DNA from 3 places in the Streptomyces sp. NPDC052040 genome. Region 2 is predicted to be linked to each of the others. Evidence: riboswitches for the same ligand, from Rfam matches in the RefSeq annotation. Region 2 holds a riboswitch; each other region holds the start of a gene.

Region 1 (2,259 bases), on a different contig from region 2:
GATCGTCTGGAGGGCCAGGGAGCCGCTGTAGTCGTTCATCGCGTTGCTGCACAGCGCCGCCAGCGCCACGGCCAGCAGCCCGAAGGCGCTCGCCGCGCCCCCGCCCAGCAGGGTGTCCACCCCCGCGGCCGTCTGGTCGGTCAGCACGGAGGCACCCCACAGACCGAGCGCCTGCACGGCGGTGAAGGACACCACAAGACCGAGGAGCGTGTACCAGAACATCCGGGACCGCGAGGTGTCGCGCGGCAGATAACGGCTGAAGTCACTGGCGTACGGCGCCCAGGACAGCGCCAGACTGAGGGCGATGGTGCTGGTCAGAATGAAGGCGCCCGCCCGGTCGGCGCCGTGCACGGAACCGGTCGTGGCCGGGTGGACGCTGCCGGACATCCGCAGGGCGAGCAGCGCGAAGGCGGCCGCGAGCACAAAGGTCATCACGATCTGGAGGCGGTGGATCGCCTCGTAGCCGAGGACACCCAGCACCCCCTGCGCCAGCATGATCGCCAGGACGCCCAGCCAGAACGGCCAGCCGCACAGCCGGGCGAGCGCATCGCCGCCGAAGAGACCGATCAGGGCGTCCCAGGCGATGGACGACAGCCACTGCAACACACCGGGCAGCGCCACGGCCCGCCCGAACGCGAGCCGGGCGAGCGGCAGCTGCCCGGCGCCGGTGCGGCTGCCCCAGGTGCTCAGACACGCGGTGGGCACCGCGCCGAGCACCGTGCCGAGCACGACGGCGACGAGCGCGGTGGTGACATCGAGGCCCAGCGAGATGCCGATGGTCCCGGTGAACACACCGGTCATGGTCAGATTGGGCGCGAACCACACGGTGAACAGCCGACCGGCCCCGCCGTAGCGATTGCTCTCGGGGACCGGCTCGATACCGTGCCCCTCGATCCGGAGGTCGCCGGGAGCGCTCGGCATCCGGCCGTCGAAGACGGCTCGCCGGGCGTCGGCGGGCAGCCCGCCGGGAACATGCGCCAAAGGCATGGAAGACATCCCTCCGCCAGTACGAACTGGTTCAGGTTCGACGGGTGTGATCTCAGCCCCTGGAGGGGGCACCCCGTGTCCGGTACGGCGGCAAGACTAACCCGAGCCCCGGGATATGCCCTACGCAAGCAGCCGCCGCCCGGAATCCGGCGGCGGTCCGCTTGCCCTGGGTACCCGGTCGCCAACTCCCCGTGTCACGCGGCACGGGGAGTTGGCGCCCGGGCGCCCGGGCACCGCTTGGTGACCTATGCCGCGTGTTCCACGATCTCGCGGGCCATCTTCCGGTCCAGGGCGGCGCGCACCAGCGCGGCGGACAGCACCGCCGGTTCGGTGTCCCCGGCGAGCCGGACCAGTCGGCCCGGGTCCCTGGGCAGCCCCAGCCGCTCCGCCCCCGACAGGGCCTTGGCGTCCAGATAGGGCGCCACCTCCGGCCAGACCCGCTGCACCTCCCGTAGGAAGATGTCGGCGCCGGCGGGCCCCACCCCGGGGACCTCCTGGAGCAGTGAGCGCAGCGCCCGCACGTCTCCGTCGGCCTCCTTGCGCATGCGCCGCAGATCGCCGCCCCAACGTTCCGTCAGAAGCTGTGCGCCATCGCCGAGTTGGGTCGCCGTCCGCTCGTCGTAGCGCCGGTATCCGCCCCGGCCCAGCGCGTCCACCCGCTCCTGCCAGGAGGCGTCGGCCATCCGGCGGGGATCCCGCAGACCCGCGTCCGTCAGCGCCCGCACCGTCTCCAGAGCGATGGAGGTACGGATGCGGGCGCTGAGCAGCAGGGCCATCAGCAGCAGCCGGTAGAGCGGCTGAGGGGTGTCCTTCAGCGGGATGCCCGCTTCCTCGGCGTAGGTGCGGCCGTGGTCGTGGACGAGTTCCGCCACCACCCGGTCCTGGGTGTCCCGGCGGGCCACGGCGGACTCACGCCCCGGCTCTGAGCGGGTCGTGGCCGATCGCCATCAGACGCCTTCGCCGTGCGTCGGCAGCACCATCGGTACTCCCGGCGTCCCCGGCGTCCCCGGCGTCCCCGGCATTCCCGCCATCCCCGGTGTGCTCGCCGTTCCCGTCCCGGGTGACCTCGGCGGCTGCCCGGTCGGGGTGGTCGGTGACGGTCTCCACCACCTCGTACATCACCTGGATGTCGGCGTCGGTGAGATCCGTGCGCCGCTTCTGGAGGATGGCGAGGACATGCTCCCCGGTGGGCGCTTCCGTCCCCTCCTCCGGCGGTCCGGTGCCCTCGGCGGCTTCCTGGATCCGCAGACAGGCGGCGATTTCCTGGGAGGT
Region 2 (2,259 bases):
CCGTTGACCGAGATGTTCATGCGGGCTGCTCCGTGAGCGCGGTGGCGGCGAACCGCCGGGGGGTGAAGGGGCGGCCCTCGTCCGGCAGCTCGCCCGTGGTCAGGACATGGGCCATGACATCGCCGGTCACCGGGGTGAGCAGGATGCCGTTGCGGTAGTGCCCGGTGGCCAGCACCAGGCCGTCCAGCTCCGTCGGGCCCAGCAGCGGAGCGTTGTCCGGGGAGCCCGGGCGCAGTCCGGCCACGGTCTCGGTGAGCGGCAGCTCGGTGATCCCGGGGACCAGCTCGTGCGCGTCGCGCAGCAGCTCGTAGACCCCGCCCGCGGTGACCGTCGTGTCCCAGCCCAGCTCCTCGCTGGTCGCGCCGACCACCAGCTCGCCGTTCTCGCGCGGCACCAGGTAGAGCTGGCCGCCGCGGACCACGGCGCGCACGGTACGGCTCAGGAAGGGGGCATACCGCTTCGGCACGGTCAGCCGCAGCACCTGCCCCTTCACCGGCCGCACCGGCGGCAGCACCTCCTCCGGCACGCCCGCGAGCCGCCCGCTGAGGCTGCCCGCGGCGAGCACGACCTGCCCGGCGGCCAGTTCGCGGCCGCCCGTGGTCCGCACACCCGTGGCGCGCCCCCGCTCCACCGTCAGCCGCTCGGCCCGCTCCCGGTGGAAGCCGACCCCGGCCCGCTCGCAGGCCGTGAGCAGCGCGGCGACCAGCCGCCGCGGGTCGATCTGGTGATCGCCGTCGGCCTTGAGCCCGCCGCGCACACCGGGCGCGAGCATCGGCTCAAGACGTCGGCACTCGCGGCCTGTCAGCCATTCCGCGTCCAGGCCGGACCGCTGCTGAAGGGCATGCAGTTCCCGCAGATGGGCGCGGTCGTCGGCGTCCAGCGCGACGGCGAGGGTGCCGCACCGGCGGTAGCCGAGGTCGCCGACCTCCAGGCCCGCCGCCCCGGCCAGCTCGGCGGCGAAGTCCGGGTAGCGGCGCGCGGACTCCAGATTCAGCGCGAGCAGGGTCTGCTCGCCGTAGTGCAGCTCGGTGACGGCCGCGAGCATGCCCGCGGCCACCTGGGCGGCTCCGCCGCCCGGCGCGGGGTCGACGACGGCCGTGACCAGGCCGCGCTGCGCCGCGCGCCAGGCCGTGACGAGTCCGATGACCCCGCCCCCGACGACGAGGACGTCCGGGGCACGTGTGGATGACATGGGCGTCAGCCCCCTCCCTTCGCCGGCATGACCCGGATCAGGTTCGTACGGTCGGAGGCCGCCAGCCTCCCTCTCAGCCCGGTGCGTCCGGGCTCCCGCGAGTGCTTGTACGGGAGCCACCCTAGTCCCGTGCCCGCCCCGGGCGGTAAGCGAGCCTCCCGGCGGCCGGGGTTGTCCGGCCCGCGACGGGGTAGCCGCAGGGGCAACCGTGCGGGTCCGGGGCGCGGGGTCCGGGGTGGGGCGTCGCGGGTGGCGGGCCGGGTGCTGTGCAGCAGCTCACTCAGCACGCCCCCTGACTGACGCATTGTCAGGTGACTATGGTGATCAGGTGAGCGAGCAGACGCAGGAACGGGGCGGTGCGGCGCGGCGCGCCGTCGTCGTGGGCGCAGGCATGGCCGGGGTGCAGACCGCGGTCGCGCTGCGCGAACAGGGCTTCACGGGCACGGTGACCCTCATCGGGGCGGAACCGCACCAGCCCTACGACCGCCCACCGCTCTCCAAGGCCGTGCTGCTCGGCAAGGCCGACGGCTCCGCCTTCGACGTCGACTTCGCGGCCCTGGGCATCGAGCTGCGGCTCAGCTGCGAGGTGACCGGCCTGCGCCCCGCCGACCACGAGCTGGACACCGCCGAGGGGCCCGTCCCCTACGACGTGCTCGTCCTCGCCACCGGGGCCGAGCCGATCCGGCTGCCGGGCGCCGAGGGCGTCCCCGGGGTGCATCTGCTGCGCACCCTGGACGACGCCGAGCGGCTGCGGCCGGTCCTCGCCGAGCAGCACGACATCGTGGTGGTGGGCGCGGGCTGGATCGGCGCCGAGTTCGCCACCGCGGCACGCGAGGCGGGTTGCGCGGTGACCGTGGTCGAGGCCGCGGACCGGCCGCTCGCGGGGGCGCTGCCCGCCGAGGTGGCCGCGCCGATGGCGGCCTGGTACGCGGACAGCGGCGCCGAGCTGCGCACCGGCGCCCGGGTGGACCGCATCGAGCCGGGGGCCGTGGTGCTCGACGACGGCACCCGGGTGCCCGCGGGCGCGGTGGTCGTGGGCATCGGGGCACGCCCGGGCACCGCCTGGC
Region 3 (2,259 bases), on a different contig from region 2:
CGATGCGGATGCCCGCGCGGTACAGGCCGCGCCAGCCCATCGACGGGTTGGCCTCGTGCAGCTCCCAGACCGCGGAGGTCTGGGTGACGGTCACATCGTCCAGGACACCGAGCGACCCGATGATGACTCCGGCCAGCAGCAGACCGCTCATGTCGATATGCGGGTACAGGCCGTGGATCAGGCCGGTGTTGTCGTCCGTGTTGCCCGTCAGGGCGGCCCAGCCGATGAACTCCGAGCCCAGAAGACCGATCAGCGACAGGGAGATGAGCGTGCCGAGTACGGCCACGGAGGTGCGGGCCGAGAGCCCATGGCACATATAGAGGGCGATCAGCATGATGGCGCTGGCCCCCACCACGGCCACCAGCAGCGGATTCTCGCCCTGGAGGATCGCGGGCAGGATGAAGAGGCTGAGCAGCAGAAAGCTCACCGCCAGGGCGATGAGCGCCATCACGCCGCGCATCCGGCCCACGACCACCACGGCCACCGCGAAGAGTCCGGCGAGCAGGGCCATGGGGAACGTGCGGTTCACATCGGTCACCGAGTACTGAAGGTCCCGGGGCGCGGAGGGCTCGTACGCGGCCACGACCTTCTCGCCCTGGTGCAACTGCCGGGACTGGTCAGGCTGGACGATCTCGGTGAACGTACGTCCCTTGTCCTTGCCGGTGTCCACCCGGACCGTCGCCTTCTTGCAGGTGCCGGTCCGCCCCGCCGGGGGCGATGTGCTGCCCGAGGGGGAGGTGTCACCCGCCGAGGTCCCGCCGGAGGCGTTCACGGACGCGCAGTCCACCGCCACCACCCTGGTGACCGTGGCCTGCTGGGTCTGCCGGTCGAAGCCGACCCCTGACCGTTTGTGCGAGGGGACACCGCCGGGCCACAGCACCGCCAGCCCGACCAGCACCGCCGCGGTGAACGGGATGAGGATCGCGGCGATGACGCGGCGCAGATGCCGGGACACGGGGGCCGCGGGGCCATGGCTGTGGGAGTGGCTGTGTCCACCCCCGGACCCGGGGCCATGCCCGTCTCCGGGACCGGGTCGGTCGCCCGGGCCGTGGCGGTGCGGGGGCTTGGACGGCGGGTGCGCGGGGGGATGCTGCGTCGGGGGCACCGCCCGATCATCGCAAGAACCCGGGAGGCCCACTGTGCAGCTTGCCCAATGAGACGCTAGCGTGAAGGGACCTTTGCACACGCGGGAGCTCGGAGCACCGGGCTGAGAGGGCGCTGACCTCCGCAGGCGCGATGTTTCACGTGGAACATCAGCCGACGGACACGGCTGCGTCGACCGCTGAACCTGTTACCGGGTAATGCCGGCGTAGGGAGTAGGTCTCATGACCAACAAGGACGCACGCACGCCTGTCTCCGTTCAGGGTGAAGAGCCCCAGGAGGCCGGGAAGTCCATCGGCTGGCACAAGGCGTACGTCGCGGGCTCGCGCCCCGATCTGCGGGTGCCGGTCCGTCAGGTGCATCTCACCAACGGGCAGTCGGTCACCCTGTACGACACCTCCGGCCCGTACACCGATCCGGCCGTCGGGACCGACGTCCGCAGGGGCCTCGCACCGCTGCGGGAGAACTGGATCATCGCCCGCGGCGACACCGAGGAGTACGCGGGCCGTCCCGTCCGTCCCGAGGACGACGGGATCAAGCACACCTCGCCGCGGGGCGGACTGCGCAACCTGGACGCGGTGTTCCCGGGACGCCCGCGCCAGCCGCGCCGCGGCCGGGACGCCACCGCGGTGACGCAGCTCGCGTATGCGCGCCGCGGGGAGATCACACCGGAGATGGAGTTCGTGGCCCTCCGGGAAAATGTCTCGCCCGAGGTCGTCCGCAAGGAGATCGCGGCGGGCCGTGCGGTGCTCCCGGCCAACGTGAACCACCCGGAGATCGAGCCGATGATCATCGGCAAGCGGTTCCTGGTGAAGGTCAATGCCAATATCGGCAACTCCGCGGTGACCTCCTCCATCGAGGAGGAGGTCGAGAAGATGACCTGGGCGACGCGCTGGGGCGCCGACACGGTCATGGATCTGTCCACCGGCCGCAATATCCACACCACCCGTGAATGGGTGCTGCGCAACTCCCCCGTGCCGATCGGCACGGTGCCGCTCTACCAGGCGCTCGAGAAGGTCGACGGCAAGGCGGAGGAGCTGACCTGGGAGATCTACAAGGACACGGTCATCGAACAGGCCGAGCAGGGTGTGGACTACATGACGGTCCATGCGGGGGTGCGTCTGGCGTATGTCCCGCTGACGGCGAACCGCAAGACCG

The links. Region 2 has a riboswitch for thiamine pyrophosphate ahead of thiO (glycine oxidase ThiO). Riboswitches for the same ligand answer to the same signal wherever they lie in the genome.
Region 1: linked by a shared signal. The riboswitch ahead of ACIHAA_RS04095 (purine-cytosine permease family protein) and the one ahead of thiO (glycine oxidase ThiO) in region 2 are both predicted to bind thiamine pyrophosphate.
Region 3: linked by a shared signal. The riboswitch ahead of thiC (phosphomethylpyrimidine synthase ThiC) and the one ahead of thiO (glycine oxidase ThiO) in region 2 are both predicted to bind thiamine pyrophosphate.

What each region holds. Positions count from the first base shown of each region.
Region 1 is NZ_JBIUBV010000001.1:959,938-962,196, forward strand. Features, by position in the region: gene ACIHAA_RS04095 (purine-cytosine permease family protein) at 1-987, opposite strand, end outside; TPP riboswitch at 979-1,073, opposite strand; gene ACIHAA_RS04100 (endonuclease) at 1,233-1,889, opposite strand; gene ACIHAA_RS04105 (DUF3140 domain-containing protein) at 1,897-2,259, opposite strand, start outside.
Region 2 is NZ_JBIUBV010000006.1:62,720-64,978, reverse strand. Features, by position in the region: gene thiS (sulfur carrier protein ThiS) at 1-20, opposite strand, end outside; gene thiO (glycine oxidase ThiO) at 17-1,192, opposite strand; TPP riboswitch at 1,190-1,301, opposite strand; gene ACIHAA_RS14755 (NAD(P)/FAD-dependent oxidoreductase) at 1,521-2,259, shown strand, end outside.
Region 3 is NZ_JBIUBV010000015.1:116,015-118,273, forward strand. Features, by position in the region: gene ACIHAA_RS25580 (YibE/F family protein) at 1-1,105, opposite strand, end outside; TPP riboswitch at 1,177-1,333, shown strand; gene thiC (phosphomethylpyrimidine synthase ThiC) at 1,326-2,259, shown strand, end outside.